DNA from 2 places in the Planococcus notacanthi genome. Region 1 is predicted to be linked to the other one. Evidence: predicted binding sites of a transcription regulator. Region 1 holds the regulator's gene; the other holds the start of a gene.
What was found. Region 1 encodes LexA, which represses DNA repair genes until DNA is damaged. Its sites were predicted from a motif close to CGAACATATGTTCG; they were not measured.

Region 1 (7,984 bases):
AGAATTTGCTTTTTCGATTGCATCGATGGAAAGTGTACGAATTGTTGTCACTGCAAGTTGATCTGCGTGGGTTGACATAGTAACATCCTCTCTCAAACAAAAATATAATCCCTTTCTAGTTTAGTCAACAATAGAAAAGAATACAATGAAAAAGAGAATAAGTATTTAATTCAAATACTTATTCTCTCGAATATTTTTGACCTTTTCTGGTGTTACATCGTTCCCATTCGGGTCAATTACTTTTACATTTTCAATTGTTCCACGCATCGTTTTACGGAACGTTTGCAAATATTCCTGGCGCAAAGAAGATTGTTCTTTTGCTTCTTCTTTGGATAATCCAGTCGTTTTCGATTTACGTGATAGTTCATTAATTCTAGTTAATTTGTCTGGTGATAACATAGACATCCACCTTTCTTCTTTTCATATGGTACAAAAAAAGTAAGGTTTCTGCAATGTTTTAGTCTTTCATCAGCTTTTCGTATTCCTTATATCGCCGATGAACCGTCGCCTTGCTCGCTTGGTAGCCGAATCCTTGCAGGGTTACAGCAATTTCACTGAAAGTCAGCCCATTGGTTTTCAGGCTGACAATTTGATCGATAGGCAAATCCAAGCGTTCCCGTCCATCAGGATTGCCTTTGCCTTTTAGATTTTTTTCCGGTTTATAGCCATTTTCCACAGCGCGTTTCATGCCCCGCTTGATTTTGGCATTATGTATTTTGCGCTGATATTCTTCAACGATTGCCAGAATTTCAAGCACCATGTCATCCATATCATTAAGGGCTATTGGCCCCATATCCGATAAGGTATAAACTTCCACGCCATATTTCTTCATGACATGCAAAAGAGCAATACGTGCATGCCCTCTGCCCAAACGCGTTTCATCCTGAATAAAAACGGCATCGATTTTTTCTGCCTTGATGCAATTAAGCATTTCAAGCAGACCGTCACGATCCATTTCGTATCCACTGTGCTGATCGGTGTATACACCATCCACTTTATAAGATTGTTCAAACGCAAATTTCATCAGTTCTTCTTCCTGTCTCTCAAGGGAGGATTCCTGCGTATCTTTGGTCGTGCTGACACGGCAATAAATTAATGCATTTTTCTTCATTCAGCATCACCTGCAAATTTAATGGTCTCATCAGGAGCAAATTTCAATTGGTCGCTTGGAATCTTAAGGGATTGTCCTGCAATGATTTTTGGAGTAGAAAGGTTGTTTTCTTTCATAATCTCCTCTATCCATTCATGATGGGGAGTCGCGCCACTGAAAGATTCAGCTAAAGTCCAAAGCGTGTCGCCTTCTTCTATTTCAACTTGGCTCATTGATGTACTGTTTGTATTATGGGACAGTATTGCGTAAAAAGTAAATACCACAATTAATGAGAAAAATGCGATAAGATAAGAATTTTGTCGAATGAATGTCATTTGAACCGCCTCCTAAGAATTTATGTTCGGAATGTATGTTCTCATATTAATGCGAACAGGTGTTTTTGTCAAGAATAAAATTCGAACCTATGTTTGCATTTCAATGCCCGAGTTGGTATACTATTGGTAGAAATCAAGTAGAATTACTCAAATGAGGTGAAACTGTTGAAAAAAGTATCCAAACGCCAGGAAGACATTCTGTCATTTATAAAAGAGGAAGTTCGGCTGAAAGGCTATCCGCCATCCGTACGCGAAATCGGTGAGGCAGTCGGTCTTGCATCCAGTTCGACTGTACATGGGCATTTAGCACGTCTTGAAAGCAAAGGCTTGATCAGACGGGATCCAACCAAGCCGAGAGCCATTGAAGTAATAAGCACTGACGAAGCGTTAATCGATAAAAGTCCGGTATTGCATGTTCCTTTAATCGGTAAAGTAACTGCCGGTGTTCCTATTACAGCAATTGAGAACGTGGAAGAGTATTTCCCGCTTCCGCAAAGTTATGGCACTGAAGATGATCACATCTTCATGCTGGAGATCATGGGTGAAAGTATGATCGAAGCCGGAATTTTGAACGGAGATTATGTAGTGGTTAAGCAGCAGCAGACCGCGGATAATGGGGACATTGTTGTCGCAATGACGACTGAGGATGAAGCAACAGTTAAACGCTTCTTCCGAGAAGAAAATTATTTCCGTCTTCAGCCTGAAAATTCATCGATGGATCCGATCATTGTAGACCAAGTATCGATTCTTGGTAAAGTTGTAGGCGTTTATCGCCAAATCCATTAAAAAAACCGGGGAAATCCCCGGTTTTTTTAATGGATATTTTTATTATGTAAACAATTTCATTTTAGCGTTTATGGCAGTTGAAAGCTAAAATTACAGGAATTCTCATTCTCCTACTATACTCTTCATCAGAACTGAAATTTTGACGCTCGGGCTTCCCTTCCCGAACATTCGTTACGCTAAATCCCGCATTTGTCAAAGAGGTAAAATAGCTTTCAATGGTTCGGTGATACTTGACGACAATTTTATCGATCCACGGTTCGTGCCGTTCTCCTTCTTTAAAGTAATCGTCCACCAGCCAATTGCTTCTTTTTTCTCCTGACATTTTACTTGAAAAAGATGAGGTCGTCAGTGGATGCTGCACACTAAACACAAATTTCCCCTCAGCTTTTAAGGATTCATATACATTTCGGAATAGTTCGTCCACTTCCGGTAAATAATGGATGGCTAGTCGAGAGGAGACGATGTCATAGGTATTTTCAGGAAAAACAAATGACTCCATAATTGCCAATGTCAGATCGGCATTGGCACCCTCCAAATTTGCAGCCGCTAAGTCGATCATTTCTTCAGACCCTTCCACACCATGATAATAATGCGCTCCTGCTTCCAACAGTTCTTTTCCGAATAAAGCATCTCCACATCCTAAATCGAGTATATCCTGGTTTTGAAAGTTGCCAAGCAAGCCATAGATTATTGGTTTTTCAATGCTGTTATTAGGGCTCTCCGTCCGATTTCTTCTTTGCAGAAAATTCTTCAAAAAATCTTTTTCCTCGTAAGCACTCGATCCTCTGAACTCCATTCATTTGCCTCCCAATTGAATTGTCATGCAAAAAATCTTTTAAAAAAAGGAGTTGCGCAAGCAACACCTCAAGTGCAGCTTGCCGAGAAAAAATCTTCTACAGTTCGCTGACGATAATATATTTAACTAAATTGATAGTAATGCGATAAATATTGCCTGTTTGTTCATCTGAAATTTCATAAGTGCCATTGGAAGGAATCTTGCTTAATGCCGATTCTTTATCTACAGCCTGGACATTGTGTACGATGGTATTGCCTTGATCAAAATAAAACTCTACGCGAAACGGTTTCATGCAATAGCCTCCTTTAAACTTTTACTTTATCTTCGTGACTCAGTTTAGCATATATCCTTTATTATTGCTGTTTGTATAATTCCTTGTATACGATCACTTTCAGGGCAAGCAGCTCTTCTTCATTCAAATCCTCTTCAAGCTTCTGAATCACTTCGTCTGCTGACATCGTGCCATCTTCAATTCCCGATTTCATTTTAGCCAGATCCGCAATGCCGACCTTTTTGATGACTGTACCCGCTGCATCTCCAGTTGTTTCAAATGGCAAAGGCATACTCTCTTCCTCTGCAATTTTGGCTTCTTCTACATATTCAAGCATTTGTGGATCACTTTCAACATATTCCACCACTTTTTCCATTTGCCCGTTGTTCCGAAGCTCTTCTGTCGCCTCGGCAACCAGCCGGTCGGTCGACAAATCGGGTCCGATAACATATGTGCCAATGCCTGCAAACGAAAAGAAGATTAAAAAAACAATGATAGACATTAAAAAGCGCATAGCCGATTCCCCCTCCGTTTTTAGACTATTATAACAGTAGACGCAAAAAAGTGTATAAAGTTACCAAAAAAGAATAACCTCGCAGTTCGTTCTTTGCAGAACGGACGACAAGGTTATTTCTTTTACTCAAGCATGTTCATCAATTAATCATCGTTTCTGCTGCTCAGCAATCCACCAGTCAATGTGTTCTAAATTAAAGATCACAGTGTCTTGGAATGCTTTGCGGTGCGGAATCTTTCTTTTCGACATTAAATCTGTAATCTGCTCTGCAGCCAATGGATAATTCACTGATTCCAAATATTCTACAAGATTCGAAAGTCCTTGGATTTTCCTCAAATTAATCGCCTCCCACAAAATCCTTCTTCTTTCAAGAGAAAGAAAAATTCAGTATGAGTTATTAACTTTTCAGGCTGCAACTAATTATAACCTTAATTCGCCGGCTGTAAACTATAAAAAAAGGTATTCTTCGCATACTCTGCATATTTTCATCATAAATTTCATTAAGCCTGTTTAGTTAGAATCAGGATATTTTCAAGCAACAGCAAGACAAGGAGATATCCGCTTGCCTCTGGAATCTTTCTTTGCCAGCACATAAAAAAACAGCATCTCCGAGGAGAAACTGTTTTCATGTTTACTTTTCTATAGAGTCAGAACAGCATAACCTTTATCGGCTTTGAGGCTCCAATCGACAAAAATTTCATTTATCGATCTCTTCAGTATCTTTTCCAATGTTGATTGTTTAAATAATTTATATTCTAATGGCCGTTTAGCCAGTTTCAAGGTGTCTTCAATGCCCATGCCTATCCATTCATTTTCGAGCAGAGTAAAGATGTCTGTACGACGAATCAGCAGGGTTCTTTCAATATCTCCGAAACGGTTCAGTAAATCCGAGATTCTTTGCTCCAGTTCACTTATTTAAAGATTCCATCGAAGAGAGCCTGCTCGTTAACTTCCATCAGCCTAGGCTCTATTTCTATCACGCTTTCTTCCAAGACAGTAAGAATCACACCCGACCTGTTCACTAAATTCCAAACGGCATACTGTTCTTTAATCTCGTGGCCTGCTTCTTTTAAAAACTCCGTTGAAATTCTTCGCCAATTATTTGAGGAGCAATTGAAGCCGGAATCCCTTTAACAGGAAACACACACAGATATTCCACCATCAACGAGAATCACTTAATTCTCAACCGTGAAGCATTCTGCTGATCAAGAATCGACGCGGTGGCTTTCTTCATAAGCACGCTCTTCTTTGTGGTAACGGATGTATGATTTTCCGAAAGCGACTAAAGACGTGATCCAGAGAGAAATTAGAATTGCGTATAAGATCATGAACATAATGATTCCTCCTCTTTTACTAATCAGCAACATAGTCAAATATTAACTTTCTTTTTTTAAAAACTTTTTAATATCTCAGTCTGCCAGGTCATTGCCAATTAGTCGCTTTAGCACACGAATAAGTTTCTATTAGTTTTCAATTTCTATTATTTTTTTCATTTTCTCTTTCTGGACTCGACGGAAAACAGAAAAAAGCCGTTGGCGCTTTGCAGCACCAACGGCTTAAGGTAATTTTTAGTACATTTTCAAGTATTGCTCGCGTTCCCACGGGTGGACGCTTGTGCGGAACATATCCCATTCGATTTCTTTCGCTTCGACGAAATTGTTCAAAATGTGGCTTCCCAATGCTTTTTTCATCACTTCATCTTTTTGCAATTCCTGCAAGGCGTTGTAAAGTGTGCTCGGAAGATCTTCGATTCCCACTGCTTCACGCTCTTTTTGGTTCATTGCATAGATATTGCGGTCTACGGCATTTGGTGGAGTCAGTTTTCTTCTGATTCCATCAAGGCCTGCGCCAAGAAGAACAGCCATCGCTAAGTATGGATTAGCTGCCGGATCGACTGAACGCACTTCTACACGTGTAGACAAACCGCGTGATGCTGGAATACGCACTAACGGGCTACGGTTCTGGCCTGACCATGCAATGTAACAAGGCGCTTCATAACCTGGCACAAGACGTTTGTACGAGTTTACAAGCGGGTTTGTTACAGCTGTAAAGCCTTTCGCGTGTTCAATGATTCCAGCGATGAATTGGTAAGCTGTCTCACTCAATTTCATTTCGCCGTCTTCATCCAGGAATGTGTTGCGATTTCCATCAAACAAGGAAAGGTTCATGTGCATTCCTGAACCGCTGACACCAAATAGTGGTTTCGGCATGAACGTAGCATGAAGGCCATGTTTACGGGCAATGGTCTTAACAACCAGCTTAAAGGTTTGGATTTCATCACATGCTTGTACGGCATCTGCATATTTAAAGTCGATTTCGTGTTGTCCTGGTGCCACTTCGTGGTGGGAAGCTTCGATTTCAAAGCCCATTTCTTCCAGTTCAAGAACGATGTCGCGTCGGCAGTTTTCGCCCAGGTCCATCGGTGCCAAGTCAAAATAGCCGCCGTGGTCATTCAGTTCAAGAGATGGTTCGCCTCTTTCATCAAGTTTGAACAGGAAGAATTCCGGCTCTGGTCCAAGGTTGAAATGCGTAAATCCTAGCTCTTCCATTTCCTTTAATACACGTTTTAAGTTTGTACGTGGATCTCCAGCAAATGGCGTGCCATCTGGGCTGTAAATGTCACAGATTAAACGTGCAACTTTTCCTTTTCCTGTGATCCAAGGGAATACAACCCATGTATCCAAGTCAGGGTATAGGTACATATCAGATTCTTCAATGCGTACAAAACCGTCAATGGACGATCCATCAAACATCATTTTGTTGTCGAGTGCTTTGTCCAATTGGGATGTCGGTATTTCAACGTTTTTGATGACCCCAAGAATATCTGTAAATTGCAGACGGATAAAATTAACGTTCTCTTCTTTTACTAATCGTTGAATGTCTTCTTTTGAATACTTGCCCATGTTCTCTTCACTCTCCTATAAATATTGTATGTAACCCCATCTCATTTAAAGAAACGGGTTAAATCACTTTGTCTGAAACCGCCTTTTTCAAAAGGACGGGCTTGGTGCTTCAATTCTTCGCGCAATAGTTTGCGCAACTCGGCATCGCTTAAGTTTTTCGGCTCTGCCTTTTCGTTTTTAGGGATTTCTTTTGTATCATATAATTTCTTGATGCCTGCAATATTCAGTCCCTGATCCAAATATTCTTTGATTTCGAGAAGTGTATCCACATCATTCAGGGAAAACATACGCTTGTTGCCTTCGGTACGGGCAGGGTTGATCAACTCATGCTCTTCATAATAACGAATTTGCCTGGCGGTCAATTCCGTCAATTGCATAACTATGCTGATTGGAAGAAGCGGCATCGTTCGTCGCACCCGGTTCGTCATAAGTTTCACCCATTTCACATAATTGCTACTCTTAAAGCATACATCATGTCAGATTACCTGTCAACAACATGTTATGTTTTCTTACATTAAATGATTTCCCGTATGCTCCATACGGGAAATCATTTAAATTAACTTCAATTTTTTTAATGCATCTACTGAATTCAATACGGCAATTTTTACGTGTTCATACGTAAGACCGCCTTGAACGAATGCTGTATAAGGTGGACGAATCGGACCGTCCGCAGTCAGCTCGATACTGGATCCCTGCACAAATGTACCGGCAGCCATAATGACATCGTCCTCATAGCCCGGCATGTAAGCTGGTTCAGGCGCAAACTGCGCATTGACCGGTGAACTCGCCTGAATGGTTTGGCAAAACGCAATCATCTGTTCAGCATTCTGAAACGACACTGATTGAATCAAGTCGGTCCGTTTGTCGCTCCAATGAGGCGTCGTCATCATGCCAGCCTGTTCCAGAAGCGCTGAAGTGAAAATGGCCCCTTTTAACGCTTGCGAAACAATATGCGGTGCCATAAAAAAGCCTTGATACATATCAGGCAGTGCATTAAGAGAAGCACCTGCCTCTCCTCCTATACCCGGAGACGTCATCCGGTAACCGCATTTTTCGATTAAATCCTTTCTTCCTGCGATATAACCGCCGATTTTCGCCAATCCGCCTCCCGGATTTTTGATTAACGAGCCCGCGATCATATCCGCACCCACTTCAATCGGCTCCTGCATCTCCACAAACTCGCCATAGCAATTATCGACAAAAATAACTGCATCCGGTTTTATCTCACGAACCCGGACTATCATCTCTTCAATTTCTTCTATTGTAAATGAAGGGCGTGTATCATATCC
Region 2 (7,984 bases), 250 kb from region 1:
CTGTTGCAGCCAGCGAATCCCCAATCAATGCACGGCCCATGCCGACCTGATAGGTCGGGTATTTTTCATCCAGGAAAGGCACCAGCTCATGTGCTAAAAAGCGCACGTATGCACCATGCTGTTCACCGGTCGGTTCGTATTTTTTATTGCGGTCGGGCACGCTCTTATAAGGCACGCCGACCACGATGATATTTTCGATTTCCTGATTCGCCAATAACTCATCTACGACACGCGGAATCCGCCCTAATTGAAAATAATCCTTGCCATCTGAAGCGATGACCAGTGTGTATTTGTACAAGGGTGAAAAATTGGAAGGAAGGTAGACAAGCAATTGCATGTCTTCTTGAAGTTCCTTGCTGTAAATGGATAAATCTTCTACCTTTCCAGTAGTCATTTATATGCCTCCTCTAGTGGTTTGTAAGAAAATTGTACCATACTGGATGGACAAGGTATAATGGGAAAAGAACACCAAGACTATAGAAGGAAGGGGTTTTTGATTATGGATGGCGGAAGATTTCGAGTACATTCGGACGAAGTGACGAAAGCGACGCACGAGGCGTTGGAGCGAAGAGGCGTCACCAATGAAGACATAGCTAAAATCGTTTTGGATATGCAATTGCCTTTCAATGAAGGACTGACAATTGAACATTGCATGGAATCCGTTGAAAGTGTTTTGCGCAAACGTGAAATGCAGCACGCCCTGCTTGTGGGAATTGAGTTGGATGAATTGGCAGAACAAGGGAAGTTATCCCGTCCACTCCAGCAGATCGTAGGAGCAGACGAAGGGCTTTTCGGGGTCGATGAAATGATCGGTTTAGGTGCAGTATTGACTTATGGAAGCATCGCTGTAACCACATTCGGCCATTTGGACAAAAATAAAACTGGAATTATCCATAAGCTTGATACGAAATACGGCGGCCAAGTCCACACATTCCTGGATGACCTGGTAGCTAGTGTTGCGGCATGTGCATCGGCACGGATTGCCCACCGGACGCGTGACCTTGAAGAACAGGGGCGGACTTTTGAAGATCTGGCGCCGGGAGAAACAACTCCTGAAACTCATGTAGAAGGTGCTGAAACTTGATTCGAGTTTTCTAAATGTTCTCTATGTAAGCGGTTGTATTTCCTGAAATGCATTGAAAGTAGTAAGAAAGACATGCTATTATGAAAAGGAAACACAAAATACGAATTGAGCAAAGGGGAGGTCACTTTATGTTGAAGAAGAAATTTGGTTTATTTGCTGCAGTAACTCTTGCAGGATCTGTATTTTTGGCAGGCTGTGGAGATGACGCAGCAACAGAACCCGAAGGAGAAGGCGGTGGCGGGGCTTCTGATCCCGAATTCCTCAGCATCTTGACGGGCGGAACAACAGGAACATACTATCCGCTTGGCGGCGCGATGGCTACGATCGTTGAAAATGAAACGGGCTTGGACACCACTGCTGAAGTTTCCCAGGCTTCCGCTGCAAACATGACTGCACTTGCTGATGGAGCGGCGCAGATTGCGTTTGTTCAAACGGATACAGCCTTCTACGCAGCTGAAGGATCGAACATGTTCGAAGGGGAAAAGATTGATACCGTTTCCGCTATCGGTGCGCTTTACCCGGAAACCATCCAATTGGTCACAACTTCAAATTCAGGAATTGCTTCTTTTGATGACTTGGCTGGGAAGAAAATCTCTGTAGGTGCCCCTGGATCTGGGACTTATATTAATGCTGAACAATTACTGGAAATCCATGGCATGACGATGGAAGACATCGATGCTCAAAATCTTGATTTTGGGGAATCACAAGAAAGCCTGCAGTCAGGACAAATTGATGCGGCATTCATCACTGCCGGGACACCGACAGGCGCTGTTGAAAGCCTTAGCGCAACTTCAGACGTAGTGATTGTACCTGTCGAACAGGATAAAGCGGATGCATTGATCGAAAAATATCCTTACTATGCAAATGATGTTGTACCATCCGGCACCTACGGATTGGCTGAAGAAGTTCCGACTGTTTCTGTATTGGCTATGTTAGTGGTACAGAACGAACTTTCAGAAGACTTGGTGTACGACATCACTAAAGCGATCTATGAAAACACAGATCAAATCCAGCACGCTAAAGCGGAATTGATCAAAGCTGAAACGGCTCTTGATGGAATCGGAATCGATATCCACCCTGGAGCACAGAAGTATTTCGACGAAGTAAAGTAATTGAATGAGCGAACAACTGACGGTAAAGCGAAAGCTCTGCCGTCAGTTCTTTGTTTTCAAGATGGAGGAGAATGGACGATGCAGTTCCCCCGGATACAGAAGTTTCTTCCGTTAATGATTGCCCTCATCTTAATCAGCTCCTTAATCGCATTCACCCCATTCCAGAAGAATTATGTGTTTATCGATAACGAGACTGAAAAAATAACGGCTTATGTGCCGGTCAAAAGCCGGTTTTTCCAATTGATCTATACCCATTCGATCCATTTGTCAGAAGTCATTGAAAGTTATAAAGTGATCGAGGATAACGCTTTAATGATGATAGAGCTTGAATATGAAGATTTTAATATCGGCATGCCCTCAAATGCAGGAGAAGGCGAGACCTTTGTCGAAAAGGACGGTAAATACTTTATCAAGAATATGACAAGGGAACTGCCCGAATTTCGGCTGTTCGTCGGAGATGTGGATGCCGGTTTATCATTCAGTACAAAAGGACAGAAGATGGATTTGAAAAAAACGCTTGAAAGAGGGAAGTCGTATACTTTTAGGGTAGAACGCTTATCCCTTTTTCAACTAAGACAAGGAGTGAGAATTGATGAGCGATAAATTGTCTCCAGAAGAACGCGAACAGCAAAAGCTTCCGCCGGAAGATGAATCTTACATCTCGGAAGAAAAACAGAAGGAAATTCTACAGAAATACGATCCTGAATCCAATACGCGGGATTTAAGCGGAATCATTAAGCATGTGGTCTTTTTCGGGTTATTAGCTTTTTCTTTATTCCAGCTTTATACCGCTATTTTCGGCCAATATACTGCTTATATTCAGCGGTCTGTCCACTTAGGGTTTGCATTATCTTTGATCTTCATATTATTCCCAGCCAGAAAACGCAAAGGAATCCGGCATAAAGTGGCCTGGTATGATTATATTCTGGCGCTGCTTTCAATTGGCGTAGCTGCCTACTGGCCGATCATGTACGACGATTTGGTGTTCCGTCTCGGACGGGTCACTGAACTGGATTTGATTGTCGGGATTTTAGCGATCCTGCTGACGCTTGAAGCAACTCGGCGAGCCGTGGGTATGCCGATTACCGTCATTGCCAGTTTATTTTTGGCCTATGCCTTTTTCGGGCCTTACTTCCCGAGCTTCCTGCGCCATAGAGGACAGGATCTGGATTCAATCGTCCAGCTCATGTTCTATACCACAGATGGAATACTGGGAACGCCAATCAGCGTTTCAGCCACCTTTATCTTTACGTTCCTGTTGTTCGGGTCGTTCCTGGTGAAGACCGGAGTCGGACAGTATTTCAATGATTTGGCTGTATCCTTGGCCGGTCATTTGACTGGGGGGCCTGCGAAAGTGGCCATCTTCTCCAGTGCGTTGCAGGGGACCATTTCCGGGAGTTCTGTAGCCAACGTAGTAACTTCAGGTTCCTATACTATTCCGATGATGAAAAAACTGGGATATAAGAAGGAATTTGCCGGAGGCGTAGAGGCAGCAGCTTCGACAGGCGGACAATTGATGCCGCCGATCATGGGTGCTGCAGCCTTCCTGATGGTGGAGTTTATCGGAGGAGTTACCTACTGGGAAATTGCGAAAGCTGCTGCAATACCGGCTCTTTTGTATTTCACAGGAGTTTGGATCATGACTCATTTTGAAGCCAAGCGGATTGGACTGAAAGGCCTTTCGCCTGAAGAAATGCCAAACCGCAAGGAAGTTTTGAAAAAGATTTATCTCTTGCTGCCGATTATCGCCATCATCGTTTTCTTGTTGATCGGCATTCCAACCATGCAGGCAGCACTTTACGGGATTCTGTTGACGATTTTCGTCAGTGCTTTTAATAAAGAAACACGCTTGAACTTCAAAGATATCATTTTAGCGCTTGTTGATGGGGCACGAACGGCTTTAGCTGTTGCAGCGGCAACAGCCGCCGCCGGAATCATCGTCGGTGTCGTTGTGAAGACCGGCCTTGGCCTGAGTCTGGCAAATGGTCTGGTTTCAGCTTCAGGTGGAAATATCCTGCTGACCTTGTTCTTCACCATGCTGGCAGCGATTGTTCTCGGAATGGGGTCACCGACAACTGCCAATTATGTCATCACCTCTACGATAGCGGCACCAGCCATTATCACGTTATTGATGATGGATGAGCCGGTTGGAGCGGCAGTACCGCTGGTGGTCGCTTTATCTGCCCATCTATTCGTGTTCTACTTTGGGATCATTGCCGATATTACACCGCCTGTTGCGCTTGCAGCATTTGCAGCTTCAGGGATTTCAGGTGGCGAACCGATCAAGACTGGTTTTATTGCAGCCAAATTGGCGGCCGCCGCGTTTATCATTCCGTATATGTTTGTGTTGTCACCCGCTCTGCTGATGATCGATACCACTTGGCCTGAGCTGATCTGGGTACTGATTACAGCATTGACAGGGATGATTGCCATCGGAGCAGGATTGATCGGTTATTGGTACCGCAAGCTGAACTGGCTTGAACGCATCCTGGCATTTGCAACCGGATTAGCTTTGATTTATCCGGAGGGCTTGTCTGATACGATTGGTGCCATTGCCTTTGTTATTCTATTTGGAATCCAGTGGCTGGCGCGCGATAAAAAGCCTGCCAAAACTGTAGAAGCATAATAAACTATGAAAAAACCGGTCGGGCTGATGCCTGGCCGGTTTTCTTTTGGCTAAAAAACGAAAAAAGCCATCACCCGAAGGCGATGACTTTTTCAAAGCAAACTTTGTTCCTAAAGCTTGCAGTGGGTTTGGCACCCATTGATTCCTGCGAATCCGGAACAGCAATTTCCAACTGTTTTCCGGTGCGCTGATAAGAATGGTGGATGTCAAATCTTTTACTGCACTTATCATAATACGCATACCGGCAAATGTAAAGTTGTTAGAAAATTGAATGATCCATAAGGCGGGGCATTCAATTTTTTTAAATCTTTTTTATAGTTGAAGCATAGAAACGGTTGGATTTTTTTAGAATATCGCTTTTGCTATGCAGTTCAGATCCAGTGAACCGCATGGCAGAAGTTTATTTTTTTAAAAAGGATTGCCGTTACGATCATCGTGGTATAGAATAAGAACATACGTTCCCTTTCGAGAGGTGAGAGTGATGAAAGCACTTGAATTGCCAGAACGTCATATCTTTTGTATTGATATGTGCAGTTTCTATGCCAGCGTCTCGGCGGTAGAACTGGGACTCGATCCGTTGGAAGTTTGTCTTGCAGTGGTGGGAAACCAGGAACGGAAAGGAAGTGTGGTTTTAGCGGCATCGCCTATGATGAAAAAGCGTTTTAGTGTGAGAACTGGCACACGGCTTTTTGAAATTCCGAACCATCCGGATATTTTACTGATTGAGCCTAAAATGAAGCTTTATTTGGAAAAATCGATGGCCATTACTGAGCTGTTGGGCAGCTACGTGCCAAAAGAATCGATTCATGTTTACAGTGTAGACGAGAGTTTTATTGAACTGACAGGGACAGAGAAGTTGTGGGGGCCTCCTGAACAGACAATGCGCCGCATCCAACAGGAATTGCTGGACTGTTTCAAACTGCCTTCTTCGGTGGGGGGAGGGCCAAATATGCTGCTGGCAAAGTTGGCTCTCGATTTGGAGGCGAAAGAAACGGGTTTTGCCAATTGGACATATGCCGATGTGCCGAAAAAGTTATGGCCAGTGGCGCCTCTCAGTAAAATGTGGGGCATCGGCTCTCGGATGGAAAAAACCTTAAACAGCATGGGGATTTTCTGTATTGGAGATTTGGCCTGTACAGACGTCTCTCTTTTGGAGGAGCGCTTTGGGATTATGGGCAATCAACTCCACCAACACGCCAATGGCATCGACTTGTCGGATTTAGGTGCGCCTTTGGTGGAGGGACAGGTCAGTTACGGAAAAGGACAGATTTTATATCGCGATTACATAGAAGAAAAAGACATCATGACGATTATTCTGGAAATGTGTGAAGATGTTGCGATGCGTACGCGTAAAGCTCACCGCATGGGGCGGACAATTCACTTGAGTGTTGTTTACAGCAAGTCCGTATTCGGCGGCGGATTCTCCCGTTCGCGCTCTATTGACGAAGCAACGAATGATACGCTGAAAATTTATCGCGTCTGCCAGGAGATTTTTCATGAGCATTTCCAACATAAACCGGTTCGCCAGATTTCGTTGTCCATCAGCAATCTGGAAGAAGAGTCGTCGATGCAGTTAAGTCTGTTCGATGAAAGGAAGTTTGAAAACAGGCGCTTGGGGAGTGCCATGGATGCCATCCGGAAAAAGTATGGCTATTCGGCTATCTATCGGGGCATCTCGGGCACACAGGCGGGCACCGCCATAGCGCGGACAAAATTGATCGGCGGACACAACAAAGAATAGGGGTGGTCCGATGAAACGCAATAAGTATTTAAAGACAGTCGGCGATATTAAAGATCGCGGGAACATTAAATGGACAGCCTTGATGCTGCCGGAACATGTCGAAATGATCCGGGAATGGTACGAGAAAGACGAACAAGTGCCAAAACCCGAGTTGAACGGAGACGACTTGCAGTTGATTCAGGAAGAGATGGAGATTGCGCTGAAGCGGCAATGCGAAGTTCTCATCCGCTGCTGGAAAGATGGTGCCATCGAGGCACACAGGGGGACGATTAAAAGCATTGATGGGAAAACTCGAATGTTGATTTATGAGGATCCATTCAAGCAGCGCAGACTGCCCGTGGATGAAATCGTGTCGATTGTGATGGTGGATTAAACCGGCAGGCATGGCCTAAAAAAGTGACAAAAAAGGATGATAAAATGAAACGGATGAATTTGTATTTTTTTGGTGAAGAGCACATAAGTTTTCAAGATGGCTTTTATTTTTACGGGATGAACTTACTGGGGATCGCCTTGCTGTTTTTGATGCAGTTTTGATGTTGAAGATAAAGATGAATAGGATTTCAAATTTGGTGCGGGAGCTTTATGCATCCCGTTTTTTGTGATACAAAAAAACCGCGCAGCCTAAATGGCTGTGCGGTTCTTCATCGTACTATATGATTCCTACTGGGCTCGAACCAGCGACCTCTACCCTGTCAAGGTAGCGCTCTCCCAGCTGAGCTAAGGAATCTCAATTTCCAGGACAAATATAAGTATAGCTTGTCCACGGAAAAAGTCAATAGTTTTTGGAAAAGAAAAATAAGCGCTGTATTTCCCTTTATCCGTCCCGCCCGGAGCACTGTCAGGGCATGCGAAAATACGCTGCATTTCATCGACGACACAGCCGGAAGAAGGCCCCATAAAGAACTGTTGTCCTACTGTCCAACCCCTCTGAAACCGGCGTCTTGCGCTTCTTGTTCTGTACAGAACCATTCTTCGGGATTGGTTTGTTCATAAGAAGAATCACTCGGCATGTGATAGATTTTATTGCCGTTGCGGTTGATATTTCCTTTGATTTCACAATCACCGTCTATTGGCTCTTCAGTGGAAGGACGGGCATTTCCGGAAGATTCCTGTCCAAATGCTTCTGAATTGAAGCCCCGGTCGGTGGAATAGTTTTCGTATTGCCAAATTCCTGCTTCCTCATCTTTGGCGATTTGCTCCGCTTTTTCAAAATCATCCAGGTAACGGGTATTTGGAGGGAAGACATAGGCAACCCGGGCCAGTCCAGACTCCAGCATCTGTTCCTGAACACTTTCGCCATCGACGTAGATATAAGCCAGCAAGCGGTCATAATCGTCAAAACGGTCGCCGACGTCAAACTCGATCGAGACATCGCCTGATTCGATCAGCCGTTTGTTTTCTTCTGTCGCTTCTTTGCCAAG

Region 2: QMA01_RS01570 (Y-family DNA polymerase) is a predicted target of LexA. The motif match lies at 5,271-5,284, and genes of this name have one in related genera.

The regions. Positions count from the first base shown of each region.
Region 1 is NZ_JASDCQ010000001.1:596,828-604,811, reverse strand. Features, by position in the region: gene tkt (transketolase) at 1-78, opposite strand, end outside; gene QMA01_RS02815 (DUF896 domain-containing protein) at 166-399, opposite strand; gene QMA01_RS02810 (YneB family resolvase-like protein) at 458-1,111, opposite strand; gene yneA (cell division suppressor protein YneA) at 1,108-1,425, opposite strand; gene lexA (transcriptional repressor LexA) at 1,591-2,211, shown strand; gene QMA01_RS02795 (class I SAM-dependent DNA methyltransferase) at 2,273-3,007, opposite strand; gene QMA01_RS02790 (hypothetical protein) at 3,105-3,299, opposite strand; gene QMA01_RS02785 (hypothetical protein) at 3,361-3,792, opposite strand; gene QMA01_RS02780 (hypothetical protein) at 3,940-4,128, opposite strand; gene QMA01_RS02775 (hypothetical protein) at 4,998-5,126, opposite strand; gene glnA (type I glutamate--ammonia ligase) at 5,361-6,695, opposite strand; gene QMA01_RS02765 (MerR family transcriptional regulator) at 6,737-7,123, opposite strand; gene QMA01_RS02760 (methionine gamma-lyase family protein) at 7,247-7,984, opposite strand, start outside.
Region 2 is NZ_JASDCQ010000001.1:344,829-352,812, forward strand. Features, by position in the region: gene QMA01_RS01545 (alpha/beta hydrolase) at 1-394, opposite strand, end outside; gene QMA01_RS01550 (phosphatidylglycerophosphatase A family protein) at 500-1,084, shown strand; gene QMA01_RS01555 (TAXI family TRAP transporter solute-binding subunit) at 1,213-2,196, shown strand; gene QMA01_RS01560 (DUF1850 domain-containing protein) at 2,275-2,799, shown strand; gene QMA01_RS01565 (TRAP transporter permease) at 2,789-4,822, shown strand; gene QMA01_RS01570 (Y-family DNA polymerase) at 5,304-6,563, shown strand; gene QMA01_RS01575 (YolD-like family protein) at 6,574-6,936, shown strand; tRNA gene QMA01_RS01580 (tRNA-Val) at 7,218-7,290, opposite strand; gene QMA01_RS01585 (thermonuclease family protein) at 7,475-7,984, opposite strand, start outside.